Regions from separate parts of the Paraclostridium tenue genome, predicted to be linked through region 3. Evidence: riboswitches for the same ligand, from Rfam matches in the RefSeq annotation. Region 3 holds a riboswitch; each other region holds the start of a gene.

Region 1 (4,877 bases), on a different contig from region 3:
AATAATGCATCTTCATAACTTAGTTCAGATATATCTACTATTTTTTCTTCTAATTTTGAATTTTCAACTTCTACATAATTGATATAGCAAGGTTTTGAATAACTTGAGTTATTGATTAATCCTCTTAATTCATCAATTGCTAAAGAGTTATCCACAGTGTTATCAACTATTTTGACACCGTTTTCACCAATTTTCTGAATGTTTATCCACATTTCCTTCAACTTGTTAACATTTTCTGTGTATATATAATATCCATTTATAGCCCCTATAGATGTTCCAGCTATAGCATCAAATTTTATTCCTTTTTCATATAATCCATATATAACTCCAGCTTGAAATGCTCCTTTAGCCCCTCCGCCTGCTAGGCATAACCCTGTCTTCATCTAAAATCACTCCTATTCTTTTTCCTATATTTATTTTCATTAATGATTATAGGGGATGTCTAAAAGTAAAATACTTTTTATACATCCCCTAACTTTAACTTTTTTTATTAATTTTATAATTCATAAAATGTTTTAAAAGTCTTATATATATCTATATGATCTTCTACACATCCTAGTTCTCTTATAGAATGCATAGCAAGTATCGGACTTCCTACATCTACTGATGGTATATCTATATGTGTTGATGATATAGGTCCTATTGTACTTCCACCTCTTACATCAGATCTATTAACAAATTCTTGGCAGTTAACTCCAGCTTCTTTACATATAGATTTATAAACAGCTGTAGATTGACTATCACTTGTATATGCTTGATTTGCATTTATTTTTATAACTGGTCCTTTACCCATAACTGGTCTATTTGTTGGATCATGTTTTTCTGAAACATTAGGATGAACAGCATGTGCAAGATCAGCAGATATTATAAATGAAGAATATAAACTTCTAAAGAATTCTTCTCTACTTTGCCCTAAACATAAAGATATTCTTTCTAATACATTTATTAGCATATTAGAATCTGCTCCTTGCTTAGTTGAACTTCCTACTTCTTCATTGTCAAATACCGATACTACATTAACGCCTCTTGAAGGTTTAGAATCTATTAATGCATGTAAACTAGCATGTGCCATAGATAAATTATCTAGTCTTCCACAAGATATCATTTCTTCATTTGGTCCTATTAGCATCCCTTTTTCATATTCATATAAAAATAAATCAAAATCAAGTATTTCCTCTACTTTTCTTCCTAACTCATTAGCTATAGTTTTTATTAAGAAATTATCTTTTTCTAATGTATCATTTAATAATCCTACTAATGGCAACATATCCTTTTGCTTATTTAAAGCTACGCCTTCATTTACTTGTCTATTCATGTGTATAGCTAAATTAGGTATTATACATATAGGTCTATTTATATTTATTAAAGTTTCAACAGGTCTTAGTATATCTTCTCCTTTTAATATAACTCTACCTGCTATAGCTAGTGGTCTATCTAACCAAGTGTTTAATATAGGTCCTCCATAGCATTCTGTATTTAATTTTAAATAAGTTTTTTCAACTTCCATCTCTGGATTTGGTTTAATTCTAAATGAAGGTGAATCTGAATGAGAACCTATTATTCTAAATCCATCTTCTTTTAAATTATCAGTATCAACAGTAAAAGCTATTATAGCTGATGAATTTTTAGTTGTGTAATACTTTCCGCCTTTTTCTATAGTCCACTTGTCTCTAGCATCAAGTTTTTTAAATCCATTCAATCTTAATAATTCCTCTGAGGTTTCTACTGAATGAAAAGCTGTTGGACTTTTCTCTATAAACCCGATTAAATTTCTAGCAAATTCTTTTGAATTCATATTAAATCCCCCTTAATTATATTAAATTTTATAGTAAATCTAATGTAGTGTATTCTTTATTTATTTTCTTTATACCTTGATTATTAAAAGCTATTGTTAAATCAGAACCAGAAGCTGCCACTACAGTTCCTACCCCAAACTTAGGATGATGAACCTTAGAACCTAATTTTATATCATCAACATTTGATTCAGTTTTACTTTCTTTTATAGTAGCATTAACTTTACTTGCAACATTCGCCTTATTCATAGACTTCATATATTTTTGCTTATACTTATCTAATATATTGTAATTTGCTTTAGAATAACTTAACTCATGCTCATCTTTATTTAATTTCTCTATACATTCTTCTGGTAATTCCTCCATAAATCTTGATTGTATAGATGGATTAGTTTTTCCATAAAGAGTTCTTTTCTTTGTAAGTGTCATATATAACTCTTTTTTAGCTCTTGTTATACCAACGTAACAAAGTCTTCTTTCCTCTTCTATATCTGACTCACTCATAGATCTTACAGCTCTTGATATTGGGAATAATCCTTCTTCCATACCAACTAAATAAACTACAGGAAACTCTAGTCCTTTAGATGTATGTATAGTCATAAGAGATACTCTATCGTCTTCTTCATCATCACTTTCTGAAGAAGTAAGAGCTACATTAGTTAAGAAAGTTTCTAAGTCTTTTTCTTCACTAGTATTTTCAAATTCTATAGCTATAGATATAAACTCTTTTAAGTTATCTATTCTATCTTGAGATTCTTCACTTTTATCTTTTTCAAGTTCATCTAAATACCCTGTAACATCAAGTACCTTTTCTATAAGCTTACTTACAGAATAAGCATCCTTTATTACTCTAAGTGTTCCTATTAAATCTACAAATCCATTTATATTCGCTCTAGCCTTTGTAGATATATCTGAATTAGTATCTACATCTAAAAGTACAGAGAATATACTTTCTTGTCTTAAACTTGCTCTATCTTCTATTTTTTCTATAGTTCTAAGTCCAATTCCTCTTTTAGGTACATTTATTATTCTTTTTAAAGATATATCATCTTGTACATTTTGAAGAACTCTTAAATAAGCAACTAAATCCTTTATCTCTTTTCTTTCATAGAATTTAGTACCACCATATATATTATAAGGTATTTGACTTCTATTTAAAGCATCTTCTATAGCACGTGCCTGTGCATTTGCTCTGTATAGTACTGCAAAATCTTTGAAAGGTTTATTTTCTTTTCTATGGATTCTCCATATATTATCAGCTACAAAATCAGCTTCTTCCATTTCATCATTTGCAACTTGTATCTTTATTTTTTCTCCTTCTTTTTGCTCACTCCACAGTTTTTTTCTTTTTCTTTCTATATTGTTAGATATAACTGTATTTGCAGCATCTAATATAACTTGAGTTGATCTATAATTTTGTTCTAATTTTACAACATGAACATCTTCATAATCTCTTTCAAATTCAAGTATATTTCTTATATCTGCACCTCTCCAACCATATATACTTTGATCATCGTCTCCAACAACACATATATTTTGATGCTCTTTAGCTAATAATTTTATAAACTCATATTGAGCTTTGCTTGTATCTTGATACTCATCAACCATTATATATTTAAATTTATTTCTATAATAAGCTAGTACACTTTCTTCAGTCTTTAATAATTCTACTGTTTTTATTATTAAGTCATCAAAGTCAAGTGCACTATTTCTTTTTAATCTATCTTGATAAAGTGTATATACATCAGCAATTTTACTCATCCTAGCATCATGTCTATGCATATCCTTATACTCTTTAGGAGTTAGTAATTTATCTTTTGCTCCAGATATATAACTTATAACAACCTTAGGCTCAAATGCCTTATCACTTAAATTAAGTTCTTTTAAACAATCTTTAACTAAAGTTACTTGGTCTGAACTATCATATATAACAAAAGATCTATTATATCCTATTCTATTTATATCTTTTCTAAGAATTCTAACACAGCATGAATGGAAAGTTGTTATCCACATATCTTTTACATCTGAATCTATAGTTTCTTCAACTCTTTCCTTCATTTCATTTGCTGCTTTATTTGTAAATGTTATTGCTAATATATTACTAGGATGTACTCCTTTATTTTTCATAAGATGAGCTATTCTAGTTGTTAAAACTCTCGTTTTTCCAGATCCAGCTCCTGCTAATATAAGTACTGGTCCTTCTGTTTTAAGTACCGCTTCTTTTTGGGCGGGGTTTAGTGAATCTATATCCATTAATTACCTCCTACAGTCAATGTTATATGTATATTTTAATCTATTATCTATATTAATTCAAATTTATTAATACTACATATTAATGATATCCATAATTTGTAATATTTAAAATCATACCCACTTTATAATTAAATAAAAACTCCTTAGATTTTATCTAAGGAGTTAAAGTTAGGCTAAAATATAATTTTTTTATTTATATTAATCTAATAAGATTAGGGGCTTAATTATATATTAGAATTTAAAATAAAAAAATCCTAATATTGGGATTAGGATTAATATAACTTAATAATTAATATACAAAATAGTCATGGTCGACTTACGTACATAATCTTTAAACTATTTTCCTTCACCCCGAAGAAATTAATTTATATATTATAGGCAGGTATCCTGGCTTAGCTTCATCTTACTACTTTCCCTTCCCATAACTTATATTAAGTCACAGTGGTATCAAAAGTTTCATCAGCATAACAGTAGCGGGGGCTGCAGAGGATTTTAACCTCTTTCCCTATTAATTTTATAAACAAAACCTATAATATTAAAATATTAAATTTTCATCATATTTAACAATATTCTATAAAAATATTAACATTCCTTTATTTAAATTTAAATCCTTATATTCTAATCATATTATATTTAAACTAGTATTATTACAATATAAAGATATTTATTCCTTTAAATATATCTACTAATTTAATTTCTTATACATCATCCAACGACTAAAATTACCTATTTAGTCGTTGGATAATGCAATTTATACTTTCTATTTACTTTAATATATTGAAAATAAATAAGGAAGAAACCTATTTAGATTTCTTCCTTTATATATTATTT
Region 2 (4,877 bases), on a different contig from region 3:
TTTTAACAGCTACATTGGTTACAATAACTGGAGCTATAGGGTTTATAGGATTAGTAGTTCCTCATATTTGTAGAACAATAGCTGGGAGCGATCATAAAAAACTTATAGTTCTTTCATCACTAATAGGAGCTATATTTTTAATATTATCAGATGTTTTAGCAAGGGGACTTTTCCCTCCAATAGAAATACCAATAGGAATAATAACAGCACTAGCAGGTGGGCCATTCTTCTTATATTTAATTTCTAAGAAAAATTACTCATTTGGAGGAAGAGATTAATGCTTAAATTACAAGTTAAAAATTTAAAGTTTAGTATAGATAAAAAAGATATATTAAAAGATATATCATTTGATATACCAAAAGGTTCATTTGTTGGAATTATAGGTCCTAATGGTTCAGGGAAGTCTACTATACTTAAAAATATATATAGACTATATAAGCCAGATAGTGGAAAGTTAATACTTGATAATAAAGATTTATCTACTATGAAAGATAAAGAGTGTGCTAAAGAAATAGCAGTATTAGCACAAGAAAGTAATTCACAATTTGACTTTACAGTAGAGCAAATAGTTAAAATGGGGCGTTATCCATATAAATCGGTTTTTGAAGATTATTCTAAAAAGGATATAGATATGGTTAATAATATGCTAAAAAGAGTAGGCCTTGATGATTATAGTGATAGAAGTTTTTCAAAGTTATCAGGGGGAGAAAAACAAAGAACTTTAATTGCAAGAGCGTTAGTTCAAGATACGGATTTTTTAATATTAGATGAACCAACAAATCACTTAGATATTGGTTATCAGATACAACTTATGGATTTAGTTAAAAGTCTTAATATAACGACTTTATCAGCAATTCATGATATGAATATAGCATCTATGTATTGTGATTATTTAATAGTTATGAAAGATGGAAAAATAAGAAAATGTGGAAAAGTTGAAGAAGTTATAACAGAAGATATGCTGAAAGAAATATTTGGGGTTAATGCATATGTTGGAGTAAATCCTATAAATAATAAATTACAAGTATCTTTTATGCATAGTCATTACCATATAAATGGAGTGGGACATGACCATGTTCATGAAGACGGATTTACTGGTGAGCATGAGCATTTTCATCAACATTCATATCAAGTTTGATAATAAAAATATAAATAAATTAAAAAAATCTAGTTCACTAACTATATTTAATGAACTAGATTTTTTAATTTTAGTTACTATCTAAGATTAACCGAAAATATAGCATTTAATGGGATAGCTCCATAACGATGTTGTTCTACATCAGTTTGGAACTTAACCCAAATTATTCCACGGCATATTCCATATACTGTATCTATATTAAGGGATGAATTTGTACTATTTACAATATCTATTCGTAAATTTTTATTTACTGGGAATGTACTTGAATCTATAATGGTTCTTAAAGCTTTTACAATACCTGCATTACAACAATAATCTGGTGATGTACAATTATAATTTATTAAAGACGATGAAGTATTTGGTGCAACATCAAATGTTATAAGTGAAATCTTACATAAAGATACATAATTTGTATTTACAGGATTTGTTGAACTTAGTAAAACTACATCATCATCTATAAAACTATTTATAGTACCTGATTTAGTTGTATTAAATGAAGACACAGATACATTTTGAGTAGAAGATGAAGCTTGTATCGATTGTAATGCATATAATATGCTATCAGTAAGATTAGAATTTAATGTTGCTGTTAATGTATTAATATCAATTGCAGGACCAGTAGGACCAGTAATACCTTGCAAGCCTTGAGGACCTTGAGGGCCAGTAGGACCAGGAATACCTTGAGGGCCAGTAATACCCTGAGGGCCTATAGGGCCTTGTTCACCTTGAGGACCAGTAGGACCAGGAATGCCTTGGGGGCCAGGAATACCTTGAATACCTTGAATGCCTTGCTCGCCTATAGGACCAGTAGCACCAATAGGGCCGGTAACACCTTGAATACCTTGTTCACCTTGAGGACCAGTAGGGCCAATAGGGCCAGTAACACCTTGAATACCTTGTTCACCCTGAGGACCAGTAGGACCAGGAACGCCTTGAATACCTTGTTCACCTTGAGGTCCAGTAGCGCCTTCGGGACCAGTAGCACCTTGTAAACCTTGAGGACCAGTAGGACCAATAGGGCCAGGAACGCCTTGAATACCTTGCTCACCTTGAGGACCAGTAGGGCCAATAGACCCAGGAATACCTTGAATGCCTTGAGGACCTTGAGACCCAGTAGGACCTTGAGGTCCAGGAATACCTTGAATGCCTTGTTCACCTTGAGGTCCAGTAACACCTATAGGGCCTTGAATACCCTGTTCTCCTTGAGGACCAGTAGGGCCAGGAATGCCTTGTTCACCCTGAGGTCCAGTAGGACCGGTAATACCTTGAGGACCCTGAGGACCTTGTAAATTATTACCATAATAATTAGACTTAGATGAATTACTATAGTAATTATCATAGTTATAGTAATCATTATTTTGTTTGTATTGGTAATAATCATTGTCGTATGCGGAGCTGTAATAATTATCATAATCCTTTGATTTATAGCCGTTATTATAATATTTTGGGTTGTCGTAATAATTGTATTTATAATTTTCATTACTATAATAATTTTCTTTATATCTGTTATCAGTTGGTCCTCTGGATAATGTATTTTTCTCCATAAAATCTCACCTTTTTATGATTTAATATTTGTTACAGTTTTAATATATGAATTTCTAAAATAATATGTGATTAATTTTTACATAGGCTGTATAAATATAAGGAAATATAAATTAATATTTTATATTTATAAAATTTATTGGAAAAATATTGATAAATTAACAAGTTAAACATTTTTAGAAATATACAAATTAATATAATAAAAAATTTTGTTGGCAAAATTGTTAATAAGATGATAAAGTAGTATTAGTTAATTTTATAAATTAAAAAAATTAGAGGAATATAAAGATATTTATAGAATTAATAAATATGTGATAAATTAAATATGTCTATTGTAGGTTTTTAGAAATAAAATTAAAAGGGAAAGAGGTTAAAATCCTCTGCAGTCCCCGCTACTGTAAGGTTGATGAAACTTTCAAATACCACTGTAATATATATTATGGGAAGGGAAAGTAGTAAAATGAAGCCAAGCCAGGAGACCTGCCTACAGTAATTAAATTAGTTTCTTCGGGATGAAGGAAAATAATTAAAAAATTAATATCTTAGCTTTTTATAGGCTTGGGTATTATTTATGATGTTATTTAAATCCTAATCCAAAAATTAGGATTTTTTTTGTACCTGATAAACTTAAAAACTATATTTAAATTTATAAATTAATTTATCACAAAAATTTATATTATTTATAATAAAAAGTGAGGTACTAAAATGAATTATTTAACACTATCTTTAGTAGCAGGTGTTTTAATTGTACTCTTAAACCCTACTACAGCAAGAGCTATGCATATTATGGAAGGATTTTTACCAGTAAAATGGTCAATACTTTGGACAATAGTATTTATTCCATTTTTCGTATATGGATTAAAGGCAATTAATGAAATAGTTAAAAAAGATCCAAAGAAAAAGGTATTATTAGCACTAGCAGGAGCTTTTGTATTTGTATTATCAGCACTAAAAATACCATCATTAACAGGTAGTTGTTCACACCCTACTGGAGTAGGACTAGGAGCAATATTATTTGGACCAGCGGTTATGGCTGTAATAGGAACAATAGCATTATTATTCCAAGCAATATTGCTTGCACATGGTGGGCTTACTACATTAGGAGCTAATGCTTTTTCAATGGCAATAGTTGGACCTATAGTTTCATATTTAATATTTAAGTTTTGTAGAAAAAGAAATTTAAGTATTGGTGTGAGTGTATTTTTAGCAGCAGCATTAGGTGATTTAGCTACATATACTGTTACAGCAATACAATTAGCACTAGCATTTCCTGATCCTGCAGGAGGAGTATTTGGATCTGCAGTTAAGTTCTTAGGAGTATTTTTCACTACTCAAATACCTATAGCTATAGCAGAAGGATTATTAACTACTTTAGTATATAATTTAATAACACAAAATAATGAAGAAGGAGTTGAAGATGATGAGTGCAAATTCGAAAACTAAAACTAAAAACTTTATGTTACTTGCTTTAACAATAATACTTATAATAACTCCTCTACTGTTAAATTCTAAAGCTGAGTATGGGGGAGCTGATGGAGAAGCAGAAGGTTTAATTTCTGAAATAAACCCAGATTATAAACCATGGTTTAGTAGTTTATACGAACCACCTAGTGGAGAAATAGAAAGTTTATTATTTTCTACACAAGCAGCAATAGGAGCTGGATTTATAGGATATTATTTAGGTTCAAGAAAAGGCAAAAAAAGTAAATGCTAGAAATTGATAAATGTGCTTATAATAGTAATCTAACAAATGTTGATCCAATGATTAAAGTAGGTGTTACTTTTATTTTTATGGTAATTTCTTTAATTACTAATAGTATTAGTCTACATTTATTAATAATGTTATTTATAAGCATGTTAATTGTGTTTTTAGCAAGAGTTGATATTAAATTGTACATAAAGTGTTTAAAGATACCTATATATTTTTTAGTTATAGGAACCTTGCTTAATTTAGTTAATATATCTTTTGAAGATAAAGATTTTATATTTAATATAAAAATATTTAGTTTTTATATAGGGACAACTAAATTTGCAATTGAGAATTCTATACATATATTACTAAGAGCTATGAGCTCGGTTATATCTATTTATTTTTTAATACTTACTACTCCATTTAATCAGTTAATAATTATATTTAAAAAGTTACATATTCCAGATACATTATTAGAACTTATGGTTTTAATGTATAGATTTATAT
Region 3 (4,877 bases):
TTTAATTGTCCTGATGTCTTTGATATACTTCGTATTTTATTTTCTACAAATCTTATTAAATTTCCAATAAATCTAACTGGATGAGGAAAAGAATACGGATCCCCTATTATTAAATCCAGTATGTAGGCTAATGTCATTATAATTACAGTTAAACTATTCATCTCTACCACCTACAAATTTAATTATGGCATCTAAGTTATTATAAAAGTGGGTATGTAAATATGTAGCTAAAGTATTACCTTTTGAGTATCCTCCATCCCATTCATCTAATACTTTATTTCCTCTTTTTTTAATCATTTTATATGCACATGGTTCTTCACTATTAAATACTGAATGATGAAACTCGTGACCTTTTATTACATCTCCTTTTTTAGAAAGTATTGTATCTATTTTAGCAATTCCATCGCAATACCCAAATCTTTTTAAAGACTTAGTCATTTCACTAGTTCCTTTAAAAATCCCAACCATGTTAAATTCATCATTATTTGAATCTTTAAGCTTTTCTCCTAAATACATTAACCCTCCACACTCAGCATATATAGGTATATTCTTTTCATGAGCTTCTTTTATGGATTTTCTCATACTTTGATTTGCATCTAGTTCTTTTGCAAACAATTCTGGAAAACCTCCTCCTATATATATACAATCTGCTTTAGGCAAATGCTTATCATTAAGAGGGCTAAATTTTAAAATTTGTACACCCATTTGTTTTAATAGTTCTAAATTTTCTTTGTAATAGAAATTAAAAGCCTTATCATAAGCTATAGCTATTTTTTTATTTTCAAACTTTGGTAGATCACTTATATCAAAGTTGCTTTCAATTTCTTCACCTTCTGATATCTCAATTAATCTATCTATATTTATGTATTTTTCAATCTCATTTCCTAAATTATTAAACTTCTCTGTTAAGGAATCTATTTCTACACTTGGAACTAATCCTAAATGCCTTGATTCTAATGAAAATTTTTCATTAGGTGGAAAATATCCTAAGACTTCAATTTCACAATATGTTTCTATAGCTTCTTTTATAAGTTCATAGTGTCTTTGAGTTTTTACGTTATTCACTATTACACCTTTTATATTTACATCTTTATCAAGCTCTTTATATCCTAATACCATAGCAGCTGATGATGATGACATAGCCTTTCCATTTATAACTAATATAACTGGAGCTTTTAGTAATTTTGAAGTATATGAACTTGTACAAGCATTTAAGTCAATTCCAAATCCATCATAAAGACCCATTACACCTTCAATTACTGATATATCTGCATCTTTAGAAGCATTATTTACTATATATTTAATTTTTTCATCATCTAACATATAAGAATCTAAGTTTCTTGAATCTCTTTTAGTTATAAAAGTATGGTAAGATGGATCTATATAATCTGGTCCAACTTTATAAGGTTGTACTTTTAATTTTCTATTAGTTAGTGCTTGCATTATTCCTAGGGATATAGTAGTTTTACCCACTCCACTACTCGTTCCTGCTATTAATATTTTTTTCATAATTTCACCTAACCATTTATAATTTCATATATTTTATCTATATCTAGACATTGTCTTAATATATCTGCTAATTTGTCATATTCTTTATTCTTAAATTCTTCAAAAGAATTTATAGAACTCTCTACACCCTCTAATCCCTTTTTCTCTCTAACTGAATTTAGTAAACTTCTTGTAAACTTAACATCATCAAATATTCCATGAAGATAAGTCCCAACTACATTTCCTTTTTCATTTACACATCCTTCAACATATGAAGTTTCTTCATTTAATTTTTTTACTATAGTATTTAAAGGTTTATTAATTCCTTTACTTATCCCCATATGAATTTCATACCCTCTAACACTTTTATTTCCTAATAAACTTAAGTAACCACCTAAATTCTCATTTATTACAGCTTCTACTTGAGTAGTTACTTTTTCTTTTTCAAATATAGTTTCTATCTCTAAAAGACCAAGTCCATCTATTTCTTTTATAGACCCTTCAACTCCATCTGGATCATATATTTTTTTACCTAAAAGTTGATATCCTCCACAAATTCCAAATATTAATTTACCTTGTCTTTCTAAGTCTTTTATTTGCTTTTCTAATCCGCTCTCTCTTATATAAATTAAATCTTCTATTGTATTTTTGCTTCCTGGTATAATAACCATATCTGGATTTGATAAAGATTGTCCTTTTTCTACATATCTAATACTTACATCCTCTTGTATTTCTAGCATATGAGCATCTGTAAAATTAGACATATAAGGAGTTCTTATAATTTCAATATTTATATCATTTTGTCTAAATTGTTTATTAAATCTATCTGTCACACTATCTTCATCTTCTATATTTAAATCACTATAAGGAACAACTCCTAATACTGGAACTTTTATAATATCCTCTAGCATATCTATACCAGATTGTAAAAGTTCTACAGTTCCTCTAAATTTATTTATGATTACTCCTTTAACTCTAGCTCTTTCTTTTTCTTCTAATAAAAGCATAGTTCCTGCGATTGAAGCAAAAACTCCACCTCTATCAATATCAGCTACTAAAATTACTGGAGCATCTGCAATTTCAGCCATTCCCATATTAGCTATATCTTTATCTTTTAAATTTATTTCTGCACAACTACCCGCACCCTCTAAAATAACTACATCATATTCACTACTTAGATCTCCATATATACTTTTAAGCATAGAAGCTAATTCATCCTTATACCCATGATAAGTACTAGCACTCACATGGTCTAAGACTTTGCCTTTAACAATTACCTGACATCTATTTTTCCCAGCAGGCTTTAATAAAATAGGATTCATTCTAACATCTGGTTCAATACCACAAGCTTCGGCTTGAGTAACTTGAGCTCTCCCCATTTCTAATCCATCTTTAGTTATATATGAATTTAGTGCCATATTCTGAGATTTAAAAGGTACGACTCTATATCCATCTTGTTTTAATATTCTGCATAACCCTGCCGATAAAGTACTCTTACCAACATTAGAAGCTGTTCCTAAAAACATTAACGATTTACTCATATTATTAATCTCCTTAAATAACAAAAAATTCACTTCTTTAATTTTTTAACAACGTTTAAAATGCTCTACATTATTCAGATATGTGATTTGATAATTATTTTTATCTATAAATTGAAGATTTAAATTTATAGAAATATAAAAACCTATCCTCTAAAGGATAGGTTTTTAAAAATGCACATACTTCACCAATTTTTAAAATCCTTCACCCCGAAGATTTTATATTCATAAACTAGGCAGGTCTCCTGGCTAAACTTCAACCTACTTCTATTCCTTCCCGTAAATCGTCACAGTGGTGTCTAATAGTTTCGTCAGTATCACAGTAGCGGGGGCTGCGAAGGATTTTTACCTTCTTCCCTATTAATCTTCAATGAAGAACCTAATTTATGTTAATTTTATAAAATTTTTATGTATTCTTATTTATTTTAAGTTAAATGAGATGTATTATTTAGTGTTTGAATCACTGGAAATCCATCAACTATATCAATAATACTCACTGATGCATTATCTATTTTAAAATTCCAATGAAATTCATAAGTTTTCCCAATTAAGTAAGATATAATATTTCTTATAGTTCCTGCATGAGAACATATTAAAATAGTCTTATCTTTATTGCAACTTATTATTTTATCTATTTCTTCACGTACTCTATTATATGAGTCTATTAAACTTTCTCCATTAGGATATCTATAATTAAATCCTTGTGAAATTAACTTTTCAAATTCTTCTGGGTAATTTTTTTGTATAATGTCAAAATTAAACCCTTCGAAATCTCCAAAATTAATTTCTTTTAAACTTTCTTTTTCTATAATATTTATTCCTCTAGATTTTGATATTTCTAGTACAGTTTGTTTTGTTCTAGTCGATGTGGTTGTATATATAGAATCTATTTTTTCTTTTTCAAGAAATTCATTTAATTTAGCTATCTGTGATTTACCTAAATCACTTAGTTCACTATCTATATGACCTGATAAATTCCCATCTATATTATCATTAGTTGTTGCATGTCTTACTAGTATTAATCTAGACATTTATTCACCTCTTACTTTAATCCAAAAATTAAATATATATAGATCAAATACATTACTTCCATAAGCTCAGAAGTACATCCAAGTATATCTCCTGTTATCCCATCTATTTTAGAATATATATATCTTACAAAACATCTTGATAATATAATCATTATAGGTATGAACGCTATTACTTTAATTAAATCTAATGAATTTAAGTTAAATAAAGTAATACCCATAATTATTATTAATATAACTGTATACACTATTCCAGTTAATATCATTTTTAAAGAAGGCTTGCCTATAAATACATTACCCATTCCATTTTTTCTTGGAGTTACACTTTTATAGCAAGCTATTACAATTGCCATTCTCGCAAATGCCGGCATAAATATTAAATTATATAATTGTCCTGATTGTACAATTGAATATATTAATCCAAGTTTCATCAACATTAAAAATAATACTGATAGCATTGCATTTGTTCCTAATCGTGAATCTTTCATTATCTCTAATATTTTTTCTTTATCTCTATAACTATATATACCGTCAAATGTATCTCCTACACCATCTAAATGAAGACCTCCAGTTAATATCACTGTAGATATCAAAATATTTACAGAAGTTATATAGCTATCAAATAAAAAACTTGATACTAATCCAATTATAAAATATAAAATTCCCAACACAAATCCTACTAAAGGAAAATAATACATTGTTTTATGAAACTCTTCATCAAAACCTATATTTACCCTTATTGGAATCCTAGTAAAAAATTGTAATATCCCTATAAATCTTTTCATAAGTTACTCCTTAATCTTCATAGGTATACCACTAACTA

What was found. Region 3 has a riboswitch for cobalamin ahead of ABFX13_RS13340 (cobyric acid synthase). Riboswitches for the same ligand answer to the same signal wherever they lie in the genome.
Region 1: linked by a shared signal. The riboswitch ahead of pcrA (DNA helicase PcrA) and the one ahead of ABFX13_RS13340 (cobyric acid synthase) in region 3 are both predicted to bind cobalamin.
Region 2: linked by a shared signal. The riboswitch ahead of ABFX13_RS11845 (energy-coupling factor ABC transporter permease) and the one ahead of ABFX13_RS13340 (cobyric acid synthase) in region 3 are both predicted to bind cobalamin.

What each region holds. Positions count from the first base shown of each region.
Region 1 covers NZ_BAAACP010000006.1:140-5,016, reverse strand. Annotated here, with positions in the region: gene ABFX13_RS05885 (patatin-like phospholipase family protein) at 1-383, opposite strand, end outside; gene ABFX13_RS05880 (M18 family aminopeptidase) at 497-1,795, opposite strand; gene pcrA (DNA helicase PcrA) at 1,824-4,046, opposite strand; cobalamin riboswitch at 4,407-4,592, opposite strand; partial or broken gene ABFX13_RS05870 (NADH peroxidase) at 4,872-4,877, opposite strand, start outside.
Region 2 covers NZ_BAAACP010000016.1:27,033-31,909, forward strand. Annotated here, with positions in the region: gene ABFX13_RS11830 (FecCD family ABC transporter permease) at 1-278, shown strand, start outside; gene ABFX13_RS11835 (ABC transporter ATP-binding protein) at 278-1,138, shown strand; gene ABFX13_RS11840 (collagen-like domain-containing protein) at 1,216-2,682, opposite strand; cobalamin riboswitch at 3,000-3,182, shown strand; gene ABFX13_RS11845 (energy-coupling factor ABC transporter permease) at 3,386-4,123, shown strand; gene ABFX13_RS11850 (energy-coupling factor ABC transporter substrate-binding protein) at 4,101-4,394, shown strand; gene cbiQ (cobalt ECF transporter T component CbiQ) at 4,388-4,877, shown strand, end outside.
Region 3 covers NZ_BAAACP010000024.1:17,955-22,831, forward strand. Annotated here, with positions in the region: gene ABFX13_RS13330 (cobalamin biosynthesis protein) at 1-161, opposite strand, end outside; gene ABFX13_RS13335 (cobyrinic acid a,c-diamide synthase CobB) at 154-1,509, opposite strand; gene ABFX13_RS13340 (cobyric acid synthase) at 1,518-3,029, opposite strand; cobalamin riboswitch at 3,245-3,424, opposite strand; gene ABFX13_RS13345 (histidine phosphatase family protein) at 3,452-4,057, opposite strand; gene cobS (adenosylcobinamide-GDP ribazoletransferase) at 4,069-4,839, opposite strand; gene cobU (bifunctional adenosylcobinamide kinase/adenosylcobinamide-phosphate guanylyltransferase) at 4,843-4,877, opposite strand, start outside.